3 regions of the Geobacillus sp. CCR genome follow, and region 2 is predicted to be linked to each of the others. Evidence: riboswitches for the same ligand, from Rfam matches in the RefSeq annotation. Region 2 holds a riboswitch; each other region holds the start of a gene.

Region 1 (7,829 bases), on a different contig from region 2:
GCCATTCGGCGACGACAAACAGCACTTCCGCCCCAGCCAAAGCATGGGCGCGAATCCACTCCGGAAAGCGGATGTCATAGCAAATGACCCCGGCGCATGCAAGCCCGTCGAGCGAAAACAAGCCTAAGCTGCTTCCCGGCTGCAAATACAAATGTTCATCCATTAATTGGAACAGATGGAGTTTGCTGTATTCGCCGACGATTTGGCCATGGCGGTCGGCCACGATCATCGTGTTTGTCACGCCGGCGGCTGTTTTTTTGGCGACCGAACCAGCGACGAAATGGACGCCGTACGTTTGCGCCAATCGGGAAGCGAGCGCCTTCGCCCGTTCGGCGCCTTCGTCGGCAATTTCATCCAGGCGCGTCAAATCGTAGCCGGTCGTCCATAACTCTGGCAGCACGATGATGTCAGCGCCGTCTTTGGCAGCGGATTCCACGGCCTGTTCGGCTTGCTGTTCGTTTTTTGCTGGATCGCCAAATGCAATGTCAAGCTGCAGGCAGGCGATGCGGATCGTCATGAGCGTTCACCTCGGAAAAAAATTTTTCTTTACATTTTGCTTTTAACGATATATGATGTTGCACTAGAATTTCAAGAATTTTTGAGAAGGTGTGGACGATGACGATCGAATTTCCCTTTTCCGAACTGCTTGAACAGCTGCCGAAGCAGTTTTTCGCCTCGCTCGTGGCGAAAGTCGGTGCGAAGATCAAGGCGGGTTATGATGTGATCAACTTAGGGCAGGGCAATCCGGATCAGCCGACGCCGGCGCACATTGTCGAAGCGATGCAGAAGGCAGCCGCGAACCCAAAATACCATAAATATTCGCCGTTTCAAGGCTACTCGTTTTTGAAAGAAGCCGTAGCGGCGTTTTACGCGCGCGAGTACGGGGTGACGATCGACCCGGCCCGCGAGGTCGCCATCTTGTTCGGCGGCAAAGCCGGGCTTGTCGAGCTGCCGCTTTGCCTCGTCAACCCGGGCGATGTGGTGCTTGTCCCGGACCCGGGCTATCCGGACTATTGGTCGGGGATCGCGCTTGCCCGCGCGCGGATGGAGATGATGCCGCTTTCTTCGGAAAACGGATTCTTACCGGATTACGAAGCCATTCCGGAGTCGGTCGCCGACCGAGCGAAGCTCATGTTTTTAAACTATCCGAACAATCCGACCGGTGCGACGGCGACAAAGGAATTTTTCGCGGAGACGGTGGCGTTTGCCGCCAAGCACGGCATTGCCGTCGTGCACGATTTCGCTTATGGGGCGATCGGCTTTGACGGCCGGAAACCGGTCAGCTTCCTGGAAGCCGATGGGGCGAAAGACGTCGGCGTCGAAATTTATACGTTTTCGAAAACATACAATATGGCCGGCTGGCGTGTGGCGTTTGCCGTCGGCAACGAGCGGATCATTCGGGCGCTTGAGCTTTTGCAGGATCATTTGTATGTCAGCTTGTTCGGCGCCATCCAAGAAGCGGCCGCCGCGGCGCTCCTTGGTCCGCAAGATTGTGTCACGGAGTTGGTCGCATTGTATGAGGCGCGCCGCAATGCGTTCATCGCTGCGCTCTGCGAGATCGGTTGGGAAGCGCCGGCGCCATATGGGTCGTTTTTCGCCTGGCTTCCGCTGCCAAAAGGCATATCATCCGCTGAGTTTGCCGACATGCTGCTTGAGCGGGCGCATGTCGCCGTCGCCCCAGGCATCGGGTTCGGCGAGCACGGCGAAGGGTATGTGCGCGTCGGCCTCTTGACCGATGAAGCGCGGCTTCGCGAAGCAGCGGAGCGGATCGGCCGCCTTGGATTGTTCGAAAAAAATTTTTGAAAAATGATTGACAACGCCAATCGGCGATGTCATAATTCAAAGTAAATTTGCCAATTGTTTGACAAGTGCATAAACGAGCAGGCTTTCTTATCAAGAGCAGGCGGAGGGACGAGCCCAATGAAGCCCGGCAACCGGCTTGGCGCGCGCCAAGCACGGTGCTAATTCTTGCAGCGGAAACGCTGAGAGATAAGAAGAGCGCCATGGATGAGTGACGCCTCTTCTTATGAAGAGGCGTTTTTATTTCGAGATTGAGAGGGATGAACGATGAGTGCAGTGATGGCAACGTATTTGCTTCATGATGAAACAGACATTCGGAAAAAGGCGGAAGGGATCGCGCTCGGCTTGACAGTCGGCACATGGACCGACTTGCCGGCGTTGGAGCAGGAGCAGCTTCGCAAACATAAAGGGGAAGTCGTCGCTATTGAAGAGCTTGGCGAAAGCGAGCGGGTAAACGCCTATTTCGGCAAGCGGCTGAAGCGGGCGATCGTCAAAATCGCCTACCCGACAGTCAACTTCAGCGCCGATTTGCCGGCATTGTTGGTCACGACGTTCGGCAAGCTGTCGCTCGACGGTGAAGTGCGGCTGCTTGATTTAGAGTTTCCGGATGAATGGAAGCGACAGTTTCCTGGGCCGCGCTTTGGCATCGACGGCATTCGCGACCGAGTCGGGGTGCATAACCGCCCACTGTTGATGAGCATTTTTAAAGGCATGATCGGCCGCGATTTGGCGTACTTGACGTCGGAATTGAAAAAACAGGCGCTCGGCGGCGTTGACCTGGTCAAAGACGATGAAATTTTGTTTGACAGCGAACTTCTTCCGTTTGAAAAGCGGATCACCGAGGGCAAGGCGGCGCTTCAGGAAGTGTACGAACAAACAGGCAAGCGGACGTTGTATGCCGTCAACTTGACCGGCAAAACGTTTGCGTTAAAGGACAAAGCGAAACGAGCCGCCGAGCTTGGCGCTGATGTGCTGTTGTTTAACGTCTTCGCTTATGGGCTTGACGTGTTGCAGGCGTTGCGCGAGGATGAGGAGATTGCGGTGCCGATTATGGCTCACCCGGCGTTCAGCGGCGCTGTTACGCCGTCTGAATTTTATGGGGTGGCTCCTTCGCTTTGGCTTGGAAAGCTTTTGCGGCTCGCCGGCGCCGACTTTGTCCTGTTCCCGTCGCCGTACGGCAGCGTCGCCTTGGAGCGCGAGCAGGCGCTTGGCATCGCCCGGGCGCTGACCGATGAACAAGAGCCGTTTGCCCGGGCGTTTCCAGTGCCATCGGCCGGCATCCATCCGGGCTTGGTGCCGCTCCTTGTCCGCGATTTTGGCCTTGACAGCGTCGTCAACGCCGGCGGCGGCATCCACGGCCACCCGGACGGGGCGATCGGCGGCGGAAAGGCGTTTCGCGCCGCCATCGACGCAGCGCTGGTCGGCCGTCCGCTTCGTGAAGCGGCGAAAGACAACGAGGCGCTGCAAAAGGCGATCGACCGCTGGGGCGCTATTGAGGTGGAAGCATGACGAAACAACTCGTTCTTTTTTGCGATTTTGACGGCACGATCACGGAAAACGACAACATCATCGCGATTATGAAACAGTTCGCCCCGCCGGAGTGGGAGACGCTAAAGGACGACATTCTCGCCCAGCGCATCTCCGTTCAGGAAGGCGTCGGAAAAATGTTTTCGCTTCTTCCGTCAGCGCTGAAAGGGGAGATTGTTGACTTTTTGCTTAGCACCGCCCGCTTGCGCGAAGGGTTCCGCGAGTTTGTCGCATGGACAAAAGAGCAAAGCATCCCGCTCTATATCGTGAGCGGCGGCATCGACTTTTTCGTCTATCCGCTGCTTGAAGGGCTCATTGAACCGGAGCGCATTTTTTGCAACGGCTCCGATTTCAGCGGTGAGACGATCCGCATCACATGGCCGCATGCATGCGACGGTGAGTGCCAAAACGGCTGCGGCTGCTGCAAGCCGTCGCTATTGCGCAGGCTTGCCCGCCCGGACGGGTATCACGTCGTCATCGGCGATTCGATCACCGACTTGGCGGTGGCCAGGCAAGCCGACTATGTGCTGGCGCGCGATTTTCTGCTTGAAAAATGTCAAGAGCTTGACCTGCCGCACGCGCCATTTGCGACGTTTTTTGACGTGATGGATGCGTTGCAGCGAATGGAGGTGATCGTATGAGCATTGTCGTGAAAAAGTGGAACGAGCTTGCGGAAGTGAAAGCCGAGCTCGCCGCCCGCGATTGGTTTTTCGCAACAAGCGGCAATTTGTCGATCAAAGTGACGGACGACCCGTTGACGTTTTTGGTGACAGCGAGCGGCAAGGATAAGCGGAAGCAAACGGATGAGGACTTCTTGCTCGTTGACGCTGCCGGCCGACCAGCGGAGAAAACACATTTAAAGCCATCAGCGGAGACGCTGCTGCATGTGGAAATTTACAACCGCACAAACGCCGGTTGCGTCTTGCACGTTCATACCGTGGACAACAATTTGATTTCTGAACTGTATGCGCAAAACGGGGAAGCGGTCTTTTCCGGCCAGGAAATCATCAAGGCGTTCGGCATTTGGGAAGAAAATGCCGCCGTGCGCATCCCGATCATTGACAATTACGCCGACATTCCAACGCTCGCTCGGGAGTTTGCGAACTATATCCATGGCGACGCCGGCGCCGTGTTGATCCAAAACCATGGCATCACGGTCTGGGGGCGTACAGCGTTTGAAGCGAAAAAACATTTGGAGGCATGGGAGTTTTTGTTCCGCTGGCAGGTGAAGCGGCTGCTTTTGCAGCGGGCCGGCCTGCCGGTTGGCTAATCCATATACATTTTTCCAAAGGAGGATGTGAACAATGGCAGTCATCAAAGTGAGAAAAACGGGCCAAGTGATTGAAGGAGAAGACAATGTGCGCGCGTTTTTGAACAGTCAAGGGGTGTTGTATGAACATTGGGACATCACGAAACTGCCGGAGCATTTGCGCGATAAATATGTTCTGACAGATGAAGAAAAAAATGAAATTTTAGCGACGTTCAAAGACGAAATTGAAGATTTAGCGGCGCGCCGCGGCTACAAAACGTGGGATATCGTCGCTCTGTCCGACGCGACGCCGAACTTGGATGAGTTGCTGAAAAAATTTGAACAAGTGCACATCCATACGGAAGATGAAGTGCGCGCCATTACGGCCGGCCATGGCATTTTCATCATCAAAGGCGACAAAGAAACCGGCTATTTTGATGTAGAGCTTGAAGCCGGCGACGTCATTTCCGTGCCGGAAGGGAATCCGCATTACTTTACGCTCATGGATGACCGTCGGGTCGTTGCGGTGCGCTTGTTTATCGACCCGTCCGGCTGGGTCGCTCATCCATATGAAGAAAAAGAGGAAGCCGTCCAATAACAATGAACGCCCCGCTGCTTATATACAGGCAGCGGGGTTGTTTTCGTTAAAACGATTGTGTTAGAAAAATCATAAACAAAATGCCGACAATAAACGCGTACGTCGATGTCCGTTCATTTCCATCGCCATGGCTTTCGGGAATGAGCTCTTTGTAAATGATAAACAGCATCGCCCCGGCGGCAAACGCCAACCCGTATGGAACGAGGCCGCGGAAGAGAGAGGTTAAATAAAAGCCGAGCAAAGACGTCACAATTTCGACCGCGCCGGTTAACGTGGCAATGACAAACGCTTTAAAGCGGCCAATCTGCTGATTGACTAAAAACAAGGCGACCAAAAATCCTTCCGGCGCGTTTTGCAAGCCGATGGCCAATGCGATCAAATTGCCGATTTGCGAAGCGCCGTCTGAGGCGTAGCTCACCCCGACTGACAGCCCTTCGGGGAGATTGTGCATCGCAATGGCGGCGATGATGAGCATCGCCTTTTCGTCGAATTGCAAGCCGCTTTTCGTATGCTCCAAGTCGATATGGGGGACGGTCATCTCAAGCAACGTTAACACGAGCACCCCCGCCGCCAATCCGATGGCGAGCGCCTCAAAACCGCCGGACCGCAGGGCCTCGGGAATAAGACTTGTCATCGAGGCCGCCATCATAATGCCGGCTGAAAACGCGAGGAGCACATCGCGCCAGCGGTGGGTGAGCGATTTGGCCATAAACAAAATCGGCACAGCGCCAAGTCCGGTCGATAAGGCGGACAGCACACTGCCGGTCAATACCCCGTTCATCCAATTCCCCCTTCATCAGCCTTTATTTTTTCATATGCGCCGTTTCCACAAATGTGACAATCGCCCAAGCGCTGCCCTATAACAAAATTATCATAGCGAAAGGAACGGCCGCTGGCGAGAAAAATGGACCAGCGCCTGGCAAAAACGGTTGCCTGCCTGTTTGCTGTTCAAGTATAATGCAAGTAAGAAATGGTTAAATGCAAAGGGTTGGATGGCATGGAACAAAAAGAGCAAGAACTCGAGCAATCGCTAAAGTTGTTTATCGTATTGTCGCGGGCTTACCGCGCCGTAAGCGACCAAGTGAACAAATCAATCCACTCATTCGGGGTCAATCCGACCGAATTTGCCGTGTTAGAATTGTTATACCATAAAGGGGATCAGCCGCTCCAGCAAATTGGCGAAAAAATTTTGCTGGCGAGCGGGAGCATCACCTACGTCATTGACAAACTGGAAAACAAAGGATTGATCGTCCGCCGCGCCTGCGAAAAGGACCGGCGCGTCACGTACGCGTCCATTACAGAAGAGGGGCGGCGGTTTATTGAACGCGTATTTCCCGAGCATGCGGAAAAAATTCACGAAACGGTTTCGGCGCTGACGGCGGCAGAAAAAGAGCAGGCGATTGCGCTGCTGAAAAAATTAGGATATGGGGCAAAAACAAGGGGCTGACGCGAGGTCGGCCTCTTTAATTTTGCCGGAAATGGATACGTTATATAAAGAACATACCATAGCCAGCAAAAAAGGAGAGATCACCATTGATGGTTCCAGTAGGGGTATCGAATCGCCACATTCATTTATCAAAAGAACACATGGCGGCGCTGTTTGGCGAAGGCGCCGAGCTGACGGTGCTCAAGCCGTTGTCGCAGCCTGGCCAGTTCGCCGCCAAGGAAACGGTGACGGTCGAAGGGCCGAAAGGGAAAATTGAAAACGTCCGCGTCCTCGGACCGGTCCGTTCGCTCACCCAGCTTGAAATTTCGAAAACCGACAGCTTCAAGCTCGGCGTCGCGCCCCCGATCCGCTTATCCGGCGATATTGACGGAACGCCAGGCATTACGATTCACGGACCGAAGGGGACGGTGACCGTCGACAAAGGGGTGATCATTGCCAAGCGCCACATTCATATGACGCCGAAAGATGCCGAGACGTTTGGCGTCCGCGATAAACAAGTTGTGAAAGTGAAAACGCAAGGGGAGCGGGCGCTCATTTTTGACGAAGTGATCGTCCGCGTCAGCGAAGATTTTGCATTAGATATGCACATTGACACCGATGAAGCGAACGCGGCCGGCTTGAAAACGGGCGATTATGTCGAACTGCTTCCATCGTGAAACCATCCGCGCCAAAGGCGGACAAAGCGCCCTCTCGGTACAAACGAGAGGGCGCTTCCCATTAATGCGGCCGCTTCTTCTCTGATGCTAGTGTGCCGACAAGATGAAACGGCGCATCACGCCGAATGGCGTCAATGACGCCGCTGCTGATTTCTTGATGGGTGAGCCAACGCGTGCTGTGCTCTTCGATCACGAAGCCAAGCTGAATTTGCCGGTACAGGCAAGCGGAAGACAAACGGAGTTCCCGCTTTGCCTCGGCCGGATGGGCCCGGCTGCCGAGCACGTGGAACAGACGCCAAGGACCGGGATGTCTGCTATTTTCCCGGATGATGGCCGGAAACGCCTGTTTCCCGTCGCTGTGCACCCATGCGACAACAAGGTCGAAGGCTCTGTTTTCATTGATTGTTTGGTGAATCAAGGAACATAGTACATCATGATCGCGATAATCGACCAAAAGCGGGGTAATGGCCTCCAGATGTGCGGCGCGGGCGATGAGCCGTTCCATCCGTTCCCTGTTCCGGGCGACGATGGATACATGGTACCCTTCTCGCA
Region 2 (11,054 bases):
ATCATGGGCGGACGTTTGATCGGTCAAGACGTCCGGAACAAAGCCCATTTCGACGAGACGCGGCAACACTTCAGCCGCATTGCCGACAAGGCCGATTGACAGCGCTTTTTTCTCTTCCTTCGCTCGTTTCGCCATCGCAAGCGCCGCCTCCAAGCTGTCGGTCATCGTGTCGAGATATTTCGTATCAAGGCGGCGCTGAATGCGGGCCGGATCGATTTCGACAGCGAGGCAGACGCCGCCATTCATCGTCACCGCGAGCGGCTGCGCCCCGCCCATGCCGCCAAGGCCGGCGGTTAGCGTGATCGTCCCGGCCAGCGTGCCGCCAAAGTGCTGGCGCGCCACTTCGGCAAACGTTTCATACGTTCCTTGAACGATTCCTTGGCTGCCGATGTAAATCCAGCTGCCAGCCGTCATTTGTCCGTACATGATCAATCCTTTTTTGTCGAGCTCATGGAAATGATCCCACGTCGCCCATGCGGGCACGAGGTTGGAGTTGGCGATCAGCACGCGCGGGGCGTCCGGATGCGTGCGAAATACCGCCACCGGCTTGCCGGATTGAATGAGCAACGTTTCATCGTTTTCTAAACGAAGAAGGGTGTCCACAATCGCCTCGTAGCATTCCCAGTTGCGCGCCGCCTTGCCGATGCCGCCGTAGACGATCAATTCATCCGGCCGCTCGGCGACATCGGGATGCAAATTGTTGTTCAGCATCCGCAGCGCCGCTTCTTGAATCCATCCTTTCGCCCGCCGCTCAGTTCCCGCGGGCGGGCTGACGGTCCGTTTTTCTGCCATCGTCATCCTCTCCTTTTTCCTCTTTGCTTTTCATTGTAAGGGAGCGAAGAAGGAGAAGATAGGCGCACGTCTTTTAAAAGTGATCACATTTTTTTGAATTTTCTATTTCCTCTCCGTTTTATTTGTTCATTTTTTTCGATATCGATCCATTTCTTTTGAAACATACGCCGCCCCCTCTCGCCCGCGATCCGGCAAGGCTGCGCTTTGCCACAGACAAAACCGCCTACCGCGGCGATGGCGGTTTCGGCCGTTGTTCGTCGCGGTAGGCGGTCGGCGTCTCATTCAGTTCGGCTTTGAAGACGCGCGTCAAATAATGGGCGGTGCGAAACCCGGTTTGTTCGGCGATTTCTTTGATCGACAAGTCCGTCTGCCGAAGCAGCCGCTTCGCTTCCTCAAGCCGCCGATTCGTCAGCCACTGGCGAAACGTCACGCCCCGCTTTTTCGACAACAAATGGCTGAAATACGCGGGACTGCGCCCGGCAGCGGCCGCGACCCGCTCAAGCGTGAGCGACGGATCGCGAAAATGCGCCTCCATATAGCGGAGGCCGCGCTCCACGGCGTCGACGCGCGCATCTTCCTCGGCCTGCTTGGCCTCATGGAACAACCGATATAAAAATAAAATCAATTCTTGAACGATACGATACAAGACGGGATTGTACAAAATGTCTTGAAAGATGCGCATATATTCGCGTTCGGTTCCGCCGCGGTCAAGGCCGTATGTTTTCATAAACCGGCGGATTTGTGCCAAGATGCTTGTCAGCCGCGTCCGCACCATCTCCGGACTCGGAAACGGCGGCGACCAATGGGAAAATTCGCGCTGCAGCCACCGTTTCACCGCTTCGTGGTCGAACCGCTCGAGCATCTCGATCCATTGCCGCTGCTCCTCGGGCGTCAAAAACGGATCGAGCTCACGCCACTGTTCGTATTCCGAAGCGGGAGCGATCACTTGGCGATAGCCAATGAAAAACGTCGTCTCGAGCAACCGGCGCGCCGCTTGGTATTGCGCGCGCGCCGTCCTCCGGCCCTCAGGCGGCATCACGACAACCGCGAGCGGCTCATGATGATCTTCCTCCCAATCGCGCAGCAGCTTCCACGCCTCTTCTTTCCCGTCGCCCGGCAAATCGGGAAGCAGGCAAACCGCCATACGGGTGAGCGGCAATACACGCGCCCGTCCGCGAAACGGGTAATCCATCAAGAAACGGATCACTTCTTGAGACAAAGCGGGCTGTTCCGCCTGCACAAGCCATACATGCGCGGAGGCCGCGGAAGGAAAATCGCAAAACAAGGAGCGGTAATCGTCGTGATGGACGTCCAATCCCGCCGGCAAGCCTGGGCGTCCCGGGGAACGCGACGCCGCCGCCCGCAGCGCCTGCTTCAGCCTGGCGGGCTCAAGCGGCTTGACAAGCAAATCGACGCATTGCCAGTCGATGGCTTGTTTCGCCCGCGCGAACGTCGCCTCGGCCGTTGCGGCAATCACCCGTTGGCAAAACAAGCGGACGTGGGCGGTCGCCTGCGGCCATCGTTCATACGGAATCATGTCGAGTTCGACGTACAACAGCTCCGGCGCCTCCCGCTCCAAGACGGCCATCATCTCCTCCACGGTGGCTGCCGTATACACCCGCTCAATCGGCAAGGAATACGCGGACACGAGCCAGCGGATCGCTTCCCGTTCTTTGTCATCCCGTTCGGCAATGACCAATTTCACGTTCTCACCGCCTTGGCTGCAAGCGTTGAAAATGAAGGAGCGCCTCCATGCAAAAGGCGGCCGCCAACGCCACCGTTTTTCCGCCTTCATCCCAGAGTGGATTGACTTCGCAAAGGTCGACGCTGATCGTTTTCGGATGGGAAACGATTCGGCGGATGAGCGCGCGCGCCAGAGACGGGGCGAGCCCAAACGGCGACGGCGCGCTCACCCCCGGCGCGGCGGCCGCGCTGATGGCGTCCATGCAAAAGGTGAGCATCACCGCATCATGATCGGCGGCAAATTTCTCAATTTGTTCATAGGCAGCCTCGATCGGCCCTGCGGTCAGCTCGTCTTCAAGCATGTACCGGCACCCATACGTCTCGGCGTCCGCAAACAGCGCTGCCGTGTTGCCGAGCCGCTGAATGCCAAGGCAGAAGTAGCTCACTCGATCGTCTTGATCCAATATTTGCCGAAACATCGTCCCGGACGTCGGGCCGTCATCGTACGGGCGCAAATCAAAATGGGCGTCGATGTTGATAATGCCAAGGCGGGCATCCGTCCCAAGCGCTTCCCGAACGCCCAAGTAATGGCCGTACGCCGTCTCATGGCCGCCGCCGATCACGATAGGCGCCATGTTGTGTTGCAGCAGGCGGGCGATGGCTTCGCCAAGTTCCGTCTGGCTTTGTTCGAGCCGTTCCTCAACGCAAACGACATCGCCTGCGTCATAGACAACGACCCCTTCCGGAAGATGCCAAGGCAGCCGGGCGAGCGCGGCTTTGACGGCAGCGGGCGCCTCTTTCGCCCCTTGGCGGCCTTGGTTGCGGCGCACGCCTTCGTCGCACGCAAACCCGATGAATGCCGCCGCTCGTTCCACCGTCTCCAATGGCTTGGACAAATCGAGCAGGCGAATGCGCTGATGAAGACGAAACGCCTGCTCATCGCTCACGCTGTCAATCCGTCCCGTCCAACGGCCGGCGTCTGGCGGTTGATACATGAGACCATCTCCTTTCCATCATCAGCTGCTTGTTTCTTTCGCCACAGCTTTGCCGTTCTCCTCCTCATGCACGCGAAAAGAGGAAATCGCCGCCGTTTGGCGAATAAAAAAACATGATTGACAACAGAAAGGGTGTTCCACATGAAGCCAATGACCAACTTGCACGCTGTCATCGCCGGTCAAAGCGCGCCGCCCCCATGCGACGAAACGCTCGGCGTCCGCCTGACGGAAGCCCGAGACGGCTATGCGAAAGGCGTATGGACAATCAGCGAATCGCTGCTCAACGGCAACGGGGTGATTATGGGCGGGTTCGTCGGGGCGGCGGCGGACATTCTCATGGCGTATGCAGTGACGACCTTGCTTCGCGATGACCAAATGCACGCCTCCATCAACTTGCAGACGACGTTTCACCGCCCAGCGGCGGCTGGAGAAGCCGAAATCGAGGCGCGGGTGGAAAAGTTCGGGAAAACCGTCGCCTATGTAACCGCCATCGTGCGGCAAAACGGCAAAGAGGTGGCGAGCGCCACGTCGTCGGTGCTGATCATGGACAAACCGTGAAGGTGATGGATCTCCAAAAGGCGTTTTTGCGCATGCTCGTTCTCCTTGGATTCGACGAGGCCAAACAGCAGCTGCTGTTGTTGTTTTGAAACGCATGGAAAGCGATGATCAGAGGAATCCGAGAAAACCGGTGAAAAACGATGATGTTCGCCAAATCGGTGGTTTTGTTGAAAAAGGAGAACCAATTTCACAAGGTTTCCCCACTTGAGAAGAGGCGTTGTCGAGTTGCCTTTTTCATGACATCATCAGTCCTCAATGGCGAAACGAGGTGAGGCGCAGCCGTTTTCGACCAGTTGCCAAGCGCCGGAGAAAGCGCTGTCAAAAACAGCCGCTCTCCGGCGCCTTTCGTTGCTTGTTACCCACGGACAAACGTTTTCGGCATTACGACGGCGACGACTTGCCCGCGGGCGCACAGTTCGCCGTTGGCGAACACTTCGGTGTCCACTTTCCATTTTTTCGGATGAATCTCCGTCACAGTGCCGACGGCGACAAGCGGCACTCCATGCGGCGTCGGCTTGACGAAATCGACGTGAAGCGACGCAGTAACAAAGCGCGGCGGCGTTTCCCCGCTCCCTGGTTCATGGCCGTTTTTCCGATGCAAGGCAAGCGCCGCTGAACCGGTGCCGTGGCAATCAATGAGCGAGGCGATCAGCCCGCCGTACACAAACCCTGGAATCGCCGTATGTTCCGGACGCGGCGTATACACCGTCACCGTTTTGTCGCCCCGCCACCCGGTGCGGAAATGGTGGCCTTGTTCATTCAGACGCCCGCAGCCGTAGCACCAGGCGAATTCATCAGGGTAGTCGTCTTGAATCGCGTGCACGATCATTTCTTCCACGTCATCCTCCCCCTCTCTTTTTCTAGTATACCATTGAATCGAGAAGACGACGACTCCTACATGGACGGTTGTTGTCTAGCGGCAGGCAAGGCCATACGAAGAAAAATGGAACGAAGCGCCAATCGCCAGACGGCAAATTCATAGGCGGCCCAAACAGCTGGCCGCCTAGCGTGACGCCATTTATCGAGCAGGCTCGTAAAACTCGATCCATTCGCCGTCGGGCCCGAGGAAGAACAAATATTTTGCTCCGTTCGGAAGTGTCGTTATTTCTTCCCACACAAGCGGCACACCGAGCGACTGAAGCCGTTCTTTCTCCTGCTCAATGCCTTCCACCGTAAACGCCACATGGTGCACTTTTCCTTCCGTCGGCAAATCCGGATTGTATCCTTCGATCAGCTCGACAATGATCGAGCCGCCAATCCCTAAAAACGCCAATTTCATCGTGCCGTTCGTATGAATCATTTCGTCGAGCAGCTCCAAGCCGACAACATTTTGATAAAACTCTTTCGATGCTTCGATGTCTTTCACTTGAATGCCGACATGTTCAAATTTTTTGACTGCCATTCGTCCCTCTTCCTTTCTATGACTCAGTTAACCATACTGCTTGTAAATACGGCGTCATCTGCATCGGGAAAATCCCTTTTTTCCCAAGCTCTGTCCATATGTAGCGGTCAAGGGCGTACGGTCCGTCCGCCTTCCATTCGTCCGCCTCACTGTTGGTCAACAACAACGAAAAGGCTGTTCCTTGCGCTTCCCCATACAAATGAACGTATCCGTCCCCACGGTCGACATGCACCGCCGCCTTAGGGTCAAACCGGATGAGCTCCGCCTGCACACAGCGCATGACACAAACGGCGAACGCTGCGGCAGGGAGATGAGCGGCCATGCAAGCGCGGAGCGAAACCGCCTCCTCCACTGTTTCTCCTTCACCTCCCATCGACAAAAACCCCCTTCGCCTCGGAATGATGCGAAAGGGGCCATGAGCCGTTCTTATCATCCAAAGCGAAACCGCTTTGCGGGTGTTAGCACCTTGCCTGCGGCAGGTTGCTGTGGGGTCATCAAGCCCGTTCTCTCGCCCACTCTTGATAAGACGTATGCAATTTATCTTCTATCTTATCATACATCATCAAAGGCAACAATCGTCATTGTTCGACTTCCGGTTGCTCGGACGTGACGCCGACATCTTTCCACGTCAGTTTCGAGCCCGGATCGACCGTGAAGTTGGCGACGCGGTTGTTGACGGCATAAATGGCCGAACGATACAACGTCGGGATGACCGGCACTTCTTCGTTCATCAGCTTTTGCCATTCACTGTAAATTTTCCGACGATATTCTTTGTCAAACGCCTGTTCGGAATGGCCTTTTTCCAACAGTTCATCGTTTTTCTCATTCACCCAGCGCGAGTAGTTGAACATGACGTTGCGGCCGTACAATCCGTACGGGTCGACGTCCGTTCCAGTTCCCCAAGCGGCGGCGTAGACATCCACTTTCGGATCGTCTTTTTCGACCATATCGTAGAAGGAGTTGAACTCCGCCAAGCGTCCGTCTACAAGCTGAACATCGAGGCCCACATCTTTCCAGCATTGCATATAAAATTTGGCCAGCGGTTCAGCGATGTCCCCACCGCTCATCGCCAAGAAGTTGATCTTGAATTTTTTGCCGTTTGGATCTTCGCGGAGGCCATCGCCATCCACATCTTTATATCCCGCTTCATCCAGCAATTGTTTCGCTTTTTCCGGATTGTACGTATATCCTTTGATGGAGCTGTCATGATAGCCCGGGAACGACGGCGGAATGAGCGTGTTCGCCGGGAAGCGCAAGCCATGATACAGGCGGTCAGCCACCTCTTGGTTGTTGATGGCATACGCCATCGCTTGGCGCAGTTTTTTGTTTTGGAATTTCGGATTGTCCATTACGTTTTCCTGCTTTTTCGCATCCCAATGGCCGAGTTTAAAGCCGATATAGTTGTACGCCAAATCCACTCTACCGATAAACTGAATGTTTTTCGTCCCTTTCGCGTTCAAATATTGGTCAGTCGGGAACTCAGCGACGTCAATTTCGCCTTTTTTCAGCGCTTGCAGGACGACTTGCGGGCTGACGACTTTCAAAATGACGCCTTCCAAGTTCGGTTTGCCAGCCCAGTAGTCATCATTGCGAACAAACTCTACCGACTCGCCCGGAACGATTTTCTTCACTTTAAACGGACCGAACCCGATCGGGTTTTTCCGGATTTTATCCGATTTCGCCAAGTCTTTGATCGGAATGTCTTTCAAGTAATGCTTCGGCAGCGGATACGCCCAAATGCCGGTCAACACCGACGGATTGGCCTGTTTCCATGTGATCGTCAACGTCTTTTTGTCGATGACTTTAATGCCGGAAATTTTATCCGCTTTGCCGCTGTGATATTCTTCCATCCCGACGATCCCTTGGATGAGCGCATCGCCATAGCGGACGCCGGTGTAATCTTTATGGCCGATGACCAAATACGCATACTCCAAGTCTTCAGCGGTCACCGGCTGGCCGTCATGCCAATTCACATTGTCTTTAATATGGATTGTCATCGTCTTTTTATCATCCGACAACTCATACGTGGCAGCCCCATCATTTGTAATTTCATAGTCACCGTTCGTCCGGAAAAGCGACTCGTCAAAAAATTGCAAAATCTCTGCGTCGGGCGCTCCGGTGTAGAATGCATAGCTGAGCGTCCCTTCAAACGGCGTATCGGACACAAGGCCGTATTTCAACACGCCGCCGTCGATGATTTTCCCGTCGTTTTTCACCGTCATCGGGAATTTGCTGATGTCTTCCTTCTGAGCCGCCGGTTTTTCGTTATTGTTGCCCTTTCCGCTCGTTGTGTCGGATTTGCCCGTGCACCCGGCGAGCACGAGCAAGAGCGCGGCGAGAGCCGCCAGCCATTTTCTCTTCACATTTTCTTCCCCCTTATCCTAGTCGTTGTCTTGCATCAGCCGCACGTTTCAGCGCTTGGCCGATGAAATTTATGCACAGCATCATCACTAAAATAAGCAATGACGCAGGCAACCAAACCCACCATTTGTTTTGCAAAACATCCGGGTTGGTCGCATAGCTGACCAACGTCCCTAAGCTCGGCGTGCTCTCCGGCAGCCCGAAGCCAAGATACGTGAGCCCGGACTCGATGCCGATGTTGCCCGCCAAATTTAACGTCAAATTGACGATAATGATCGAGCTGAGGTTGGGCAAAATTTGAAAAATAATGATTTTCCAATCTGGCGTGCCGAGCGTTTTTGACGCGCTGACATAATCCAGCTCGCGCTCGGCCAGCGTTTTGGCGCGGATCAGCCGGGCTTTGCCCGTCCACAAAAACGCGCTCATGATCAAAATGAACGTCAATACATTATATTTAGGCACAATGGCGACAAAAACAATAACGAGCATCAAAAACGGCAGAACGAGAATGAAATCGATGATGCGCATAATGACATTGTCAATCCAGCCGCCAAAATAGCCGGCCACCAATCCGACAATGAGGCCGATCGCCCCAGTGATGAGCGTAATGGCCAGCCCGATCGTAAACGAATTGCGGGCGCCGATGATGAGCTGGCCAAACACGTCGCGCCCCCCGTAGTCTGTGCCAAGCCAGTGTTCCGCTGACGGCGGAGAATAGATGGAAAGAAAATCCACTTTCACGATTTCCTCTTGATCCAAAAAGAGCGACACGCCATAGACGATCGACAAAAGGATTCCTAAAATGATGAGCGAACCAAGCGCGAGCCGATCCCGAGCCACCTCCCGCCACATGATCGAAAAGGCGGAAGGGCTTTTCTCGATGTTCGCTCCGGCCGGCGTTGGGCCGCTGATTTCCGCTTTCATGTCAGCTGCCTTCCTCCTTCCCTACTCAATCCGGATGCGCGGGTCGACCGCACTCAAAATGATGTCCGACAACAGCGTGCCCACCAGCGTCGCCAGGCCGGAAATCATGACGAGCGCCGTCACGACGCTGTAATCCCGCTGCATAATCGACTGCAAAAACAGCTGGCCAAGCCCCGGATAGCTGTAGATCGACTCCAAAAACACGGAACCGCCGACAAGCCCGGTGATCTCATACCCTAAAAACGCCGCGATCGGCAAAAACGAATTGCGCAAAATATGGCGCCAATAGATGTGCCGCTCCGGCACGCCTTTCGCCCGCGCCGTTTTCACGAAATCTTTCACTTTCGTATCGACGATTTCGCTGCGCAAATATTGAATCGTAACGACCGTGTTGATGAGCGCTCCCGACAACGCCGGAAGCATGAGATGGTTCAATTTGCTTAAATAGTAAGCGAGCGTCCCTTCCTCGACCTGAACGTCCACGCTGCCGCCGGTTGGAAACCAGCCAAGGTGAAAGCCGAAAATAAACAGCATGATCAAAGCAAAAATGAACAGCGGCGTGGCAAACCCGAGATAGCTGTAGCCGACGATCAGCTTATCAGCCCATGTATCTGTCCATCGCCCCGACACGATGCCAAGCGGAATGGCAATCAGGTACGTCAAAATTAAAATCGCCGCCGACAGCAACACCGTATTCCCGATCCGTCCGGCCAGCAGATCAGTGACCGGCTGCTGGTGGGTATAGGAAAGGCCGAGATCCCCTTGCAGCATGTTTTTCACCCAACGGATGTATTGAATATGTACCGGATCATTCAAGCCAAGTTTTTCCCGCATTTCCTCAAGCGTCTGCGGATCCATTTTCGGGTTGGCCGCCAGCTGCCCCGTCAGCGCGTCGCCCGGCATCGCCTTCGCCAGTAAGAAAATGAGGACGCTCAGCAAAAACAATTGCGGAATCATAATGAGGATTCGCCGTAAAATAAATTTCAGCATCTTCCCGTCTTCCCCTCTTTACGGAATGGCCACCGAGTGCGTCGGCGAAATCGGCTTGAGCGGGTGAGCCCGGCCGTTTGCATCAAAATAGCGGGAATACGACTGCTCATATTCTTTTTCCACTTCGCGGCGAAGCGCCTCCTGCCGGCCGCGTTCGCGCGGATCGGCGTTCGGAATGGCGGAGAGCAGCCGTTTCGTATAAATATGTTGAGGATTCGTAAAAATCTCCTCGCTCGTCCCTTCCTCCACGAGCCGGCCGCGGTACATAATGCCGATGCGGTCGCACATATGCCGGATGATCCCTAAATCATGGCTGATGAACAAATACGTCAGCCCGTACTCCTGCTGGATTTCTTTCATGAAATTCAACACTTGCGCCTGCACCGACACATCAAGCGCCGACACCGGCTCATCGGCGATGATGAGCTTCGGATTGAGCGTGAGCGCCCGCGCAATGCCGATGCGTTGGCGCTGTCCGCCGGAAAATTCATGCGGATATTTGTAAATCGACTCCGCGCTCAAGCCGACCCGCTCTAAAACGTATTGCACCTTCTGCCGCTCCTCTTGCGGGGACAGGCGTTCAAAATTGCGGAGCGGCTCGGCGACAATGTCGAGCACACGTTTGCGCGGATTGAGCGAAGAATACGGATCTTGGAAAATCATCTGGATGTCTTTCCGATACGGATGAAACTCGCGGCGGCGAAGCTTTGTCAAATCCGTCCCTTCAAACAGCACTTCCCCGGCCGTGGCGCGGATCAAACCGATAATCGTGCGCCCTGTCGTCGTCTTGCCGCAGCCGGACTCGCCGACGAGCCCGTACGTTTCCCCTTTGTTCAGCGTGAAACTGACATCGTCCACCGCGCGGACATGGTCGACCACCCGGCGAAAAAAACCGCCGCGCACCGGATAGTATACTTTCAAATGGTTGACGTTAAGAAGCGCCATAGCCGATTCCACCTACCGTTTGATCATCGGGAAAATAAAAATGTTGGTAACATGTGCAACGCACCCAGTGCCCCGGCTCCACTTCCCGCAACTTCGGATCCGATTCGTGCTTATCCGCCCCAATCCAGCTGATGCGCGGCTGGAAGCGGCAGCCGCGCCGCGGCAGTTTATGCAGCGGGGGAACGATCCCTTGGATGACGTGGAGTCGTTCCTTTTTCGTCTGCGCAGACGGGATCGACTGCAACAATGAGCGAGTGTATGGATGAAGCGGACGGTGAAAAATGGTATCGACGTCCGCTAACTCAACGATTTCCCCAGCATACATGACCGCCACACGGTCCGCCATTTCCGCCACCACCCCCAAATCATGCGTGATTAAAATAATGCTCGTTTTCATTTGCCGC
Region 3 (11,054 bases), on a different contig from region 2:
GTCGCGCCTGTATGCCGCCGAAAGCTCGGTTTACCGCACGGTCGGCTTGTTCGATGAACGGATGGGCCTGCTTGATGCGGAAAAGGCGAAAGATGGCAAAGAAGTGGCGAAATCGATCGCCGAATATGCGATCGAATGCTCATTGAACAAGTTTTTTGCCACGGAAGTGCTCGATTACATCGTGGATGAAGGCGTGCAAATCCACGGCGGGTACGGCTTTATGCAGGAATACGAAATTGAGCGCGCCTACCGCGATTCGCGCATCAACCGCATTTTCGAGGGGACGAACGAAATCAACCGCCTTCTCGTGCCGGGCATGTATTTGAAAAAGGCGTTAAAAGGCGAGCTGCCGCTCTTCCAAAAAGCGCAGCAGCTTCAGGAAGAACTGATGATGATGGCCGCCGAAGAGCCGGGGACGGGCGCGCTGGAACAAGAGAAATACTTGGTGCGCAACGCGAAAAAAATCGCCTTGATGGTCGCCGGTTTAGCGGCGCAAAAATACGGCCAGCGCATTGAAGAAGAGCAAGAAGTGCTCGTCAACATCGCCGACATCGTCTCGAACATTTATGCGATGGAATCAGCGCTTTTGCGCACGGAAAAAGCGATTCAGGCGAGCGGTGAGGAGAAAAACAAACAAAAATTGCTGTACACGCAAATTTTCTGCCAAGAGGCGTTCAATGAAATTGAAGCCCATGCGAAAGAAACGCTCGTCGCCGTCGAACAAGGAGACACGCTGCGGATGATGCTCGCCGCTCTCCGACGGCTGACGCGCCATACGCCGATCAACGTGATCGCGAAAAAACGCGAAGCGGCCGCCGCGCTCATTGAAGCCGAACGGTATATTGTGTGATAATGGGAAGTGCCAGGCGTTTGCCTGGTGCTTCTTATTTGTTTGCCACACAGCGGAAATGAAAGGGAGGAGTGAAGATGGCGCTCACGCTCTATTGGTATCCAAAATGCGGAACGTGCCGGAAGGCGAAAAAATGGTTGGATGAACACGGCATTGAGGTGCAAACGGTGCATTTGGTCGACGAGCCGCTGACGAAAGAGCAGCTCGCCCGTTTGCACCGTCAAAGCGGGCTGCCGCTCAAAAAATTTTTCAACACGAGCGGGATGAAATACCGCGAGCTTGGCTTGAAGGACAAGCTCGACCGCGCATCGGAAGACGAGATGCTCGATTGGCTCGCCTCGGACGGGATGTTGGTCAAACGGCCGATTTTGACGGACGGCGAGCGGGTCGTCGTGGGCTTTCGCGAACAAGAATACGAGGCGTTTTTCGCGGCGGGGACATAAAAAATTTTTTGCAAAATCGGGTGAATTCAGTGAGTTTTTGCGGAAAATCGGTTATGATGAAAAGGAATATACATTTTGTCGCAATGGAGGGATACGATGAACACGCCGAAAGAACTTCGCTATACAAAGGAGCATGAGTGGGTGCGCGTGGAAGGAGAGAACGTGCGCATCGGCATTACGGATTACGCCCAATCAGAGCTTGGCGACATCGTCTTTGTCGAGCTGCCGGAAGTCGGCGCAGAGGTTACGGCGAACGAGCCGTTCGGCAGCGTTGAATCGGTGAAAACGGTCTCGGAATTGTATGCGCCGATCAGCGGCACGGTCGTTGAAGTGAATGAGGCGTTAAATGACCATCCGGAGTACGTGAACGAATCGCCGTATGACAAAGCGTGGATGATCGTCGTCAAACCGAATGATTTGAGCGAAATCGACAATTTGTTGACGGCGGAACAATACGAGGCGATGATCAACGAAGGATAAACGTTCCTGCAATCTTCGCTTCGATTCGGGCACTCTATACATACCGGAATTTGATTGAAAAAAGGGGTGCTCGCGATGGCGCTGCAAACGACGCGCATAGATGTCACGGACCGGATCATCGGCAAACTGAACGGCCGCTCGCTGGAGTTGTACGAGGAAGGAGAGCTCATCGGGCGCCTTCCGCTTCCGGCGGCCGTCCCGTTGAAAAAGGGGTATACCGAACAAAACGGAAGAATTTACAAACAGGTGACCGCTACCGTTGAGCCGGACCAAAAATATGTCGATTGCGACGGGGAAGCGGGCTGGTGTTGAAAGGCAACGGTGGATGGCCGTTGCTTTTCATTTTCAACATTTGGCCGGCGCAAGACATACAATAATAGTATCCTCATTTGAAGTTAGGTGGGTCGGACATGCGACGCGTGGAAAAAGTGATCATCGTCGAAGGGCGATCAGACAAGCAAAAAGTGGCGGCGGTGCTGAACGAACCAGTCGTCATCGTCTGCACAAACGGCACGATCAGTGATGCGCGCCTTGAGGAGCTGGCCGATGAGCTGGAAGGATGCGATGTATACGTCTTGGCCGATGCCGATGAGGCGGGAGAAAAATTGCGCCGGCAGTTTCGCCGCATGTTTCCAGAGGCGGAGCATCTTTACATTGACCGGGCGTATCGCGAAGTGGCGGCCGCTCCGCCTTGGCACTTGGCGCAAGTGCTGTTGCGCGCTCGTTTCGACGTCCGCATCGAATCGCTCATGAGGGGAAGAGGCGAGTGAAAGCGATCGACCGAAACGATGTCATGCGAGTGGTGGAAGTCGAGCCGCTTCTGGCCCTTTACTTGTATACCCCGCTGTGCGGCACGTGCCAGCTGGCGCGGCGGATGCTCACGGTGGTGGAGCAGTTGTTTCCGGCGCTGCCGTTTTACGAAACGGACATCAACTATATCCCTGAGCAGGCCGTTGCGTGGAAAATTGAAAGCGTTCCTTGCCTGCTTCTTTTTAGGGACGGAACGGTCGCAGGCAAGTGGTATGCCTTTCATTCCGTTCCGTATTTGTACGAAGTGATTCAAGCCTGCTTGCCGTCCCGATGATTCGCCTTTTTTTGACGCTGTTTGACACATTTCTTGGGAAATGACAAAAACGGCGCTCGTTCGTCAACGGGTTGTCGAGATTTTTGTAAAGGATTTCTCCTCTTCAGGTGGAAGTGAAAAAAATAAAAATGGGGGAGGGGATATCCATGGAAATGCGTGAATTAGTTGGGCAGTTCGTGGAACGGATGCAAGTGTTGCGCCATTTGGTGCCGATTTTGCCGGATGAGCAGCTGTATGTTCGGTTTGAAAGCGATGACGAAACCGCCTTGCTGTTGATCGGCAAGGAATCAGCCGCTAGAGGGATGGAAAACGATGAACGGAAAACATTGACGGTGCGCGGTTCCAAAGAGGCGCTCGCGTCCCTGCTGAACGGCGAACTGAAGCTGCAGCAGCTCGTCCGGTTGCGTGAAGTGCACGTGTCAGGAAGCTTCCGCCAGCTTTTGCTTCTTGAATCGCTCCTCCATTTGGCCAAGCCTTATCGGGACGTCGGATAAAAAAGATGTTGACACGCTTCGACAGACAATGATACAATCACATTCGTAGTCAATTGAATAGGCGATTGTTGCGCTCTTATCAAGAGAGGTGGAGGGATGTGCCCAATGAAGCCCGGCAACCGTCAGCGCATGTGCTGAAATGGTGCCAATTCACACAAAGCGGCCTGCTTTGAGAGATAAGAGACGGAATGGTGCACAATACCTTTCTGTTCTCTGCGGGCAGAAAGGTTTTCTTTTTGCGCTCTGCCGCTTGGGGAGGAAGGTGAAACGATGATTACACTCGAACAAGTGACGAAAATCTATCAAGCGGCCAACGGTTCGGTCACGGCAGTCGACAATGTGTCGCTTGAGATTCGCGAAGGGGAAATTTTCGGCATTATCGGCTACAGCGGCGCTGGGAAAAGCACGCTCATCCGCTTGCTCAATGGGCTCGAGAAGCCGACGAGCGGCCGGGTGGTCGTCGCCGGGCGCGATATGACGCGCGTGAAAGGGCGGGAGCTGCGCAAGGCGCGCCAAGAAATCGGGATGATTTTCCAGCATTTCAACTTGCTTTGGTCTCGCACAGTCAGGGAAAACATTGCCTTTCCGCTTGAAATTGCCGGCGTCCCGAAAGAGGAGCGGAACAAGCGGGTGGATGAATTGATCGAGCTTGTCGGCCTTTCCGGGCGCGAGGATGCCTACCCGTCGCAGCTGAGCGGCGGGCAAAAGCAGCGGGTCGGCATCGCCCGGGCGCTCGCCAACAACCCGAAAGTCTTGCTGTGCGACGAGGCGACATCGGCGTTGGACCCGCAGACGACCGATGCGATTTTGGACTTGCTCGTTGACATCAACAAGCGTCTCGGGCTGACGATTGTGCTGATCACCCATGAAATGCACGTCATCCGCAAAATTTGCGACCGCGTTGCGGTGATGGAAAGCGGCCGAATCGTCGAGCAAGGCGAAGTGTTGCATGTGTTCCGCAACCCGCAGCAGCCGATTACGAAACGGTTCGTCAAGCAGCTGATCGAGCCCGAGGAGACGGAAGAGGCGATTTCCCATTTGTTTGGCCAATACCCGAGCGGGCTGATCGCGCAGCTGACGTTCGTCGGCGCGGCAGCCGGAAAGCCGCTCATCAGCCAGGTCGTGCGGCAATTTGCCGTCGATGTCAACATTTTGCAAGGGAAAATTTCGCAAACCCATCAAGGCGCCTATGGGGTGCTGTTTGTGCACCTCGACGGGGCGAGGGATGAAATCGACCGGGCGCTTGACTATATTCAACGCCAGCAGGTGGCGGTGGAGGTGATTCACGATGCTCGCTAACCTCCTGCCGAACGTGCAATGGGAGACGGTGTGGGCGGCGACGGTCGAGACGCTGTATATGACGGGAGTGGCGGTGGCGGCCACTTTCGTCCTCGGAATCGTTCTTGGCTTGCTTCTATTTTTGACAGCGAAGGGCAACCTATGGGAAAACCGGTTTGTCAATACCGTGGTTGCGGCGTTTGTGAACATTTTCCGCTCTATTCCGTTTATTATTTTGATCATTTTGCTCATTCCGTTTACAACATGGCTCGTCGGGACGATGCTTGGCGCCAATGCGGCGCTGCCGGCTTTGGTCATTGGGGCCGCGCCGTTTTACGCCCGCATGGTCGAAATCGCTCTTCGCGAAATTGATAAAGGCGTCATCGAAGCAGCCCAAGCGATGGGCGCCTCAACGTGGACGATCATTTGGAAAGTGCTGCTGCCGGAGTCATTGCCGGCGCTTGTCTCCGGCATTACGGTGACGGCGGTGTCGCTCGTCAGCTATACAGCGATGGCTGGAGCCATCGGCGCCGGCGGGCTTGGGAACTTGGCGTATTTGGAAGGGTTCCAGCGCAACCATAACGATGTGACATTTGTCGCAACCGTATTGGTGTTGGTCATTGTATTTATCATTCAGCTGATCGGTGACTTTGTCACTTCGAAAATCGATAAACGATAAAGGGGGAAACAACTGATGAAGAAATGGTTGGGTGTGTTGCTCGCCGCCATTCTCGTGCTCGCTTTGGCGGCATGCGGCGGCAACAATAACGACAGCGCGGAAGGCGGCAAAGACGGCAAATTGGTGAAGTTGAAAGTCGGTGCGTCGAACGTGCCGCATGCGGAAATTTTGGAAAAAGCGAAACCGATTTTGAAGAAAAAAGGCATCGACTTGGAGATCATTACGTTCCAAGATTACATCTTGCCGAACAAAGCGCTGGCTGAGAAGCAAATCGACGCAAACTATTTCCAACACATTCCGTATTTGGAATCGCAAAAGAAAGAGTACGGCTATGATTTCGTCAACGCCGGCGGCATTCATATCGAGCCGATCGGCTTATACTCGAAAAAATACAAAAGCATTGAAGAACTGCCGGACGGCGCGACGATCATCATGAGCAACTCGGTCGCCGACCATGGCCGCATTTTATCGATGCTGCAAGAAAAAGGGCTCATTAAATTGAAACCGGGCGTCGATAAAACGAAAGCGACAGTCAATGACATCATCGAAAATCCAAAGCATTTAAAATTTAAGGCCGATGTCGACGCCGGGCTTCTGCCGCAAATTTACAAAAACGGCGAAGGCGATGCGGTGCTGATCAACGCCAACTATGCGCTTGACGCCGGTTTGGACCCGGCGAAAGACCCGATCGCCGTTGAGTCGCCGAAAAACAATCCGTATGTGAACATTATTGCGGTGCGCAAAGGCGATGAAAACCGGAAAGAAATCAAAACGCTTGTCGAAGTGCTGCAATCGAAAGAAATCCAAGATTTCATTAAAGAAAAATACCACGGCGCCGTCATTCCAGCGGCGGAAAACAATCAATAACGGGAGCGTTTCGCTTCCGTTTCTTTTTTGTCCCCAAAAAGCCGCTCCCCTTAAACGAAAAGAAAGCAGCAAAGGTTAAAACGATTCTGAATCCGAGGGCGCCGCGGCCGACCTGTTTCTCCGCTCTTCATCGGCCGTTCAAACGCGCCAGTACGGCGGCGAGCATAACGATGATGACGCAGTTTTGCAGGACGATCACAGCCGTTAAGCTGAAGGCGCCGTCTCCCTGTTCACCGAGGGTGTTGCCGATGATGATCCACGTCAAAAACGAAGCGAAAGCGGCTGTTAAGGCAAAGACAACCCAACGAATCAATCGCATTTCCCCCTTTTGTATTGATGATGGAAGTTGAACAGAACAGGCGGTTTTCATCATGACGTTCCATCTATGATCGCGAAACGGTGGTGTTTCCACACCCTTTCAATACCATTCGTTGTTTAATTTCGTTTTCCTTCATCCTATTTCGCGCAGGAGACTCCCACTTCAACGACCAAAGGGAGTAAGTGGGAGAGGAATGCTCGTTCCCCCTTTCTTTTGTGTATGATAGAATAAAGACGTGGAGAAAACTGTTAAATAAAGGCACTCCAATAACGGCTGCTCGATGTATGGAGTTGGTTGCAGGAAACGCTGCAACCGTAAAACATCGAGCGTAGGTCCGTCTGTTGTGTGTGGAAGCCAAGTACTGCCAACAGACACACCGAGAGAATCGGTAACGATGCAGGCATGACCTGCGTCGTTGGGTAGTCGTCAACCTGCCCCCTGATGCAACCCCAAGTCAAGGAAGGAGGACGAAGTCCGTTTGCACTTCTGGGGAGTTGCAAGCCCCCACTTCAAGCGTTAGCGAAGTGGGGGTAGTTGACGCATACTAACAGCAGAAACGAACAAAGGGAGGAAAATGATGATGAACAACGGAACACATGCATCGGTCGAATCCGCGCTTCATCGCTACAAAGAGGGAATTGGGGCGTTCACCAAAAAACTTCCGAATGTGGCCGAGCGGTTTAACGCGTTTACGGAAGCGTGCTTTGCCGAGGGAGCGCTGTCAAAAAAAGAAAAACAATTGATTGCCCTCGGCATCAGCTTGGCGGCGCAAGACGAGTATTGCACGATTTACCATACGAAAGGATGCCTTGACGAAGGAGCGTCGGAACGGGAAATTTTGGAAGTATGCGCGGTGGCGGCCGCGTTTGGCGGCGGGGCGGCGATGAGCCAGGCGGTGACGCTCGTGCAGGAATGCCTCCGCGAGCTGCGGACAGCCCATTAGACTCCGGCAACGGGGTCTTTTTTTTTGCAAAAGCTCGTACAAACAGCCCGTTTTCGTGTAAAATATAAAAAGCGCTGTCCCTTTTTCCTGTTTTTCTCCGTTTAGTTGCGTCTACATAGTGAAAAAGGGGGCGGAATAGTTGCGCATATTTTTCATTTGTTATAAGATTGTAATGAGAATAAAATGAGAATGAGCGTCCGCTGGGTCAACAGCGAGCGATGACTATTTTCAAGCAGAAATTGGAGGTATGCTGCATGGCAGTGTTGACGATTCAAAATCTCCACGTTGCGGTGGAAGGGAAAGAGATTTTAAAAGGGGTTGACTTGGAAATCAAAGGCGGGGAAATCCACGCCATCATGGGTCCGAACGGAACGGGGAAGTCGACGCTGGCATCGGCCATTATGGGCCATCCAAAATATGAAGTGACAGAAGGATCGGTGACGCTCGACGGCCAGGATGTCCTTGAGATGGAAGTCGACGAACGGGCGCGCGCCGGCCTGTTTTTGGCGATGCAATACCCAAGCGAAATCAGTGGAGTGACGAACGCCGACTTTTTGCGCGCTGCGATCAATGCCCGGCTTGGCGAGGGCAACGAAATTTCGCTCATGAAATTCATCCGCAAGCTCGATGAAAAAATGGCGTTTCTCGAAATGAACCCGGATATGGCGCACCGTTACTTGAACGAAGGATTCTCGGGCGGGGAGAAAAAGCGAAATGAAATTTTGCAGCTGATGATGCTTGAACCGAAAATCGCCATTTTGGACGAGATCGACTCCGGATTGGACATTGACGCGCTGAAAATTGTCGCCAAAGGCGTCAACGAAATGCGCAGCAGCGAATTCGGCTGTTTGATCATCACTCACTACCAACGGTTATTGAACTACATCACGCCGGATTACGTGCACGTCATGATGCAAGGGCGCATCGTCAAATCCGGCGGTCCGGAACTGGCGCAGCGGCTTGAGGCGGAAGGGTACGACTGGATCAAAAAAGAGCTTGGCATTGAAGACGAAACGGTCGGACAAGAAGCGTAAGCGTTAGGAGGAGGATTATGGCGACAGAAACGAAAATCCCATTCGATGAAACATACATCCGCACGTTCTCAAGCGGGCGCGGCGAGCCGGACTGGCTGACGGCGCGGCGCCTTGAGGCGCTTCGGCTGGCGGAGCGGCTGCCGCTTCCGAAACCGGAGAAGACGAAAATCGACAAATGGAATTTCACCGAGTTCGCCCGCCACACGGTCGACAGCGCGCCGTATGATGGTCTTGACGATTTGCCGGAAGCGGTCAAGGCGCTCATCGAGGCGGGCGAAGGAACGAAAAACTTGTACGTGCAGCGCAACCATACGCCGGCGTACGTGTCGCTGTCCGATGAATTAAAAGAAAAAGGCGTCATTTTCACCGACATCTTCACAGCAGCGCGCGAGCATGGCGATTTGCTGAAAAACTATTTGATGACGGCGGTCAAGCCGGATGAGCACCGCCTTGCCGCGCTCCATGCGGCGCTGCTCAACGGCGGTGTGTTTGTCTATGTGCCGAAAAACGTGGAGATTGAAACGCCGCTTCAGGCGGTCTATATTCAAGACGAAGACGATATCGCCTTGTTCAACCATGTCATCGTCGTGGCGGAAGACAACAGCCGCGTCGTGTTTGTCGAAAATTATATATCGGCAAGCCGCGAAGGAAACGCGGTCGTCAATGTGGTTGCCGAGGTGTTTGCCCAAGCGAACGCAAGCGTCTTTTTCGCCGCTGTCGACCATTTGGCCAAAGGCACAACGACGTATGTCAATCGGCGCGGCATCGCCGGGCGCGACGGACGGATCGAATGGGCGCTCGGGCTGATGAATGACGGCAACACGGTCTCCGAGAACATCACCCGCCTTGTCGGCGACGGCTCGTTCGGCGATACGAAAACGGTCGCGGTCAGCCGCGGCGAGCAAGTGCAAAACTTTACGACGAGCGTCATTCATTACGGAAAGCATACAGAAGGCCACATTTTAAAACACGGCGTCGTCCGCGACAGCGCGACCTCGATTTTCAACGGCATCGGGAAAATTGAGCACGGCGCGTCAAAATCAAACGCCGAGCAGGAGTCGCGCGTCTTGATGTTGAGCGAAAAAGCGCGCGGCGATGCGAACCCGATTTTGCTCATTGATGAAGACGACGTCATGGCGGGCCACGCGGCATCGGTGGGACGCGTCGATCCGATCCAATTGTATTACTTAATGAGCCGCGGCATTCCGAGACGCGACGCGGAACGGCTCATCATCCACGGCTTTTTGGCGCCGGTCGTCGAGGCGATTCCAATTGAAGGCGTGAAAAACCAATTAATTGAAGTGATTGAAAGGAAAGTTCAATCATGAATGTAAACGACATTCGCGCGTTGTTTCCAATTTTGCATCAGGACGTCAACGGCCATCCGCTCGTTTATTTCGACAGCGCGGCGACATCGCAAAAGCCGCTGCCGGTGATTGAGGCGCTTGACCGCTATTACCGCGAGTACAACTCGAACGTCCACCGCGGCGTCCATACGCTCGGGACGAAGGCGACGGACGCGTACGAAGGCGCGCGCGAAAAAGTGCGGCGGTTTTTAAACGCCCAATCGGCGCAGGAAATCATCTTTACGCGCGGCACAACCGCTGCGCTCAACTTGGTCGCTGCAAGCTACGGGCGCGCCAACGTCAAAGAAGGCGATGAGATCGTCATCACGTACATGGAGCATCACAGCAACTTGATTCCGTGGCAGCAGCTGGCGAAGCAAACGGGGGCGACGTTAAAATACATTCCAATGCAGGAAGACGGCACGATCGATCTGCGCGATGTCGAGGCGACCGTCACCGAAGCAGCGAAGATTGTCGCCATTGCTCATGTATCGAACGTGCTTGGGACGATCAACCCGGTGCGGGAGATCGCCCGCCTCGCCCATGAGCGCGGGGCGGTCGTCGTCGTCGATGCGGCGCAAAGCGCTCCGCATATGAAGGTCGATGTTCAGGAACTTGATTGCGATTTTCTCGCCCTTTCCGGCCATAAAATGTGCGGGCCGACGGGAATCGGCGTATTATATGGCAAAAAGAAATGGCTTGAGCAGATGGAGCCGGTCGAGTTCGGCGGCGAAATGATCGATTTTGTCGAGCTGTACGACTCAACGTGGAAAGAGCTGCCGTGGAAGTTTGAAGGCGGCACGCCGATCATCGCCGGGGCGATTGGCCTTGGGGCGGCGATCGATTTCCTTGAACAAGTCGGCTTGGACGCCATCGCCGCCCATGAGCACGAGCTGGCGCAATATGCGCTTGAACGAATGGCGGACATCGACGGCGTCACCGTCTATGGCCCGAAAGAACGGGCGGGGCTTGTGACGTTTAACATCGAAGGGGTGCATCCGCACGATGTGGCGACCGTTTTGGACGCAGAAGGGGTCGCCATCCGCGCCGGCCACCATTGCGCCCAGCCGCTCATGAAATGGCTCGGCGTGACGGCGACCGCCCGGGCGAGCTTTTACCTTTACAATACGAAAGAGGAAATCGACCGGTTCATCGCCGCATTACAGAAAGCGAAGGAGTACTTCAGCCATGTCTTCTAACCATCCGTTGGACCAGCTTTACCGCCAAGTCATTATGG

The links. Region 2 has a riboswitch for S-adenosylmethionine ahead of ACVBDQ_RS13720 (hypothetical protein). Riboswitches for the same ligand answer to the same signal wherever they lie in the genome.
Region 1: linked by a shared signal. The riboswitch ahead of mtnW (2,3-diketo-5-methylthiopentyl-1-phosphate enolase) and the one ahead of ACVBDQ_RS13720 (hypothetical protein) in region 2 are both predicted to bind S-adenosylmethionine.
Region 3: linked by a shared signal. The riboswitch ahead of ACVBDQ_RS09280 (methionine ABC transporter ATP-binding protein) and the one ahead of ACVBDQ_RS13720 (hypothetical protein) in region 2 are both predicted to bind S-adenosylmethionine.

Annotation. Positions count from the first base shown of each region.
Region 1 is NZ_JBREBQ010000052.1:577-8,405, reverse strand. It holds gene ACVBDQ_RS16580 (carbon-nitrogen family hydrolase) at 1-517, opposite strand, end outside; gene ACVBDQ_RS16575 (pyridoxal phosphate-dependent aminotransferase) at 616-1,803, shown strand; SAM riboswitch class I at 1,888-1,996, shown strand; gene mtnW (2,3-diketo-5-methylthiopentyl-1-phosphate enolase) at 2,068-3,309, shown strand; gene mtnX (2-hydroxy-3-keto-5-methylthiopentenyl-1-phosphate phosphatase) at 3,306-3,968, shown strand; gene ACVBDQ_RS16560 (methylthioribulose 1-phosphate dehydratase) at 3,965-4,597, shown strand; gene ACVBDQ_RS16555 (1,2-dihydroxy-3-keto-5-methylthiopentene dioxygenase) at 4,632-5,174, shown strand; gene ACVBDQ_RS16550 (ZIP family metal transporter) at 5,221-5,955, opposite strand; gene ACVBDQ_RS16545 (MarR family winged helix-turn-helix transcriptional regulator) at 6,172-6,621, shown strand; gene ACVBDQ_RS16540 (phosphate propanoyltransferase) at 6,711-7,277, shown strand; gene ACVBDQ_RS16535 (short-chain dehydrogenase) at 7,339-7,829, opposite strand, start outside.
Region 2 is NZ_JBREBQ010000029.1:514-11,567, reverse strand. It holds gene hutU (urocanate hydratase) at 1-792, opposite strand, end outside; gene ACVBDQ_RS13745 (response regulator transcription factor) at 1,016-2,497, opposite strand; gene hutG (formimidoylglutamase) at 2,502-3,470, opposite strand; gene ACVBDQ_RS13735 (PaaI family thioesterase) at 3,612-4,028, shown strand; gene ACVBDQ_RS13730 (PaaI family thioesterase) at 4,384-4,866, opposite strand; gene ACVBDQ_RS13725 (VOC family protein) at 5,047-5,430, opposite strand; gene ACVBDQ_RS13720 (hypothetical protein) at 5,447-5,803, opposite strand; SAM riboswitch class I at 5,854-5,958, opposite strand; gene opp4A (oligopeptide ABC transporter substrate-binding protein) at 6,009-7,793, opposite strand; gene ACVBDQ_RS13710 (ABC transporter permease) at 7,807-8,715, opposite strand; gene opp4B (oligopeptide ABC transporter permease) at 8,737-9,705, opposite strand; gene ACVBDQ_RS13700 (ABC transporter ATP-binding protein) at 9,724-10,650, opposite strand; partial or broken gene ACVBDQ_RS13695 (ABC transporter ATP-binding protein) at 10,637-11,054, opposite strand, start outside.
Region 3 is NZ_JBREBQ010000014.1:65,624-76,677, reverse strand. It holds gene ACVBDQ_RS09315 (acyl-CoA dehydrogenase family protein) at 1-850, shown strand, start outside; gene ACVBDQ_RS09310 (arsenate reductase family protein) at 928-1,293, shown strand; gene gcvH (glycine cleavage system protein GcvH) at 1,390-1,773, shown strand; gene ACVBDQ_RS09300 (YusG family protein) at 1,849-2,085, shown strand; gene ACVBDQ_RS09295 (toprim domain-containing protein) at 2,184-2,543, shown strand; gene ACVBDQ_RS09290 (thioredoxin family protein) at 2,540-2,857, shown strand; gene ACVBDQ_RS09285 (hypothetical protein) at 3,004-3,351, shown strand; SAM riboswitch class I at 3,425-3,534, shown strand; gene ACVBDQ_RS09280 (methionine ABC transporter ATP-binding protein) at 3,622-4,650, shown strand; gene ACVBDQ_RS09275 (methionine ABC transporter permease) at 4,640-5,308, shown strand; gene ACVBDQ_RS09270 (MetQ/NlpA family ABC transporter substrate-binding protein) at 5,324-6,175, shown strand; gene ACVBDQ_RS09265 (hypothetical protein) at 6,303-6,494, opposite strand; gene ACVBDQ_RS09260 (carboxymuconolactone decarboxylase family protein) at 7,075-7,437, shown strand; gene sufC (Fe-S cluster assembly ATPase SufC) at 7,692-8,471, shown strand; gene sufD (Fe-S cluster assembly protein SufD) at 8,489-9,799, shown strand; gene ACVBDQ_RS09245 (cysteine desulfurase) at 9,796-11,016, shown strand; gene sufU (Fe-S cluster assembly sulfur transfer protein SufU) at 11,006-11,054, shown strand, end outside.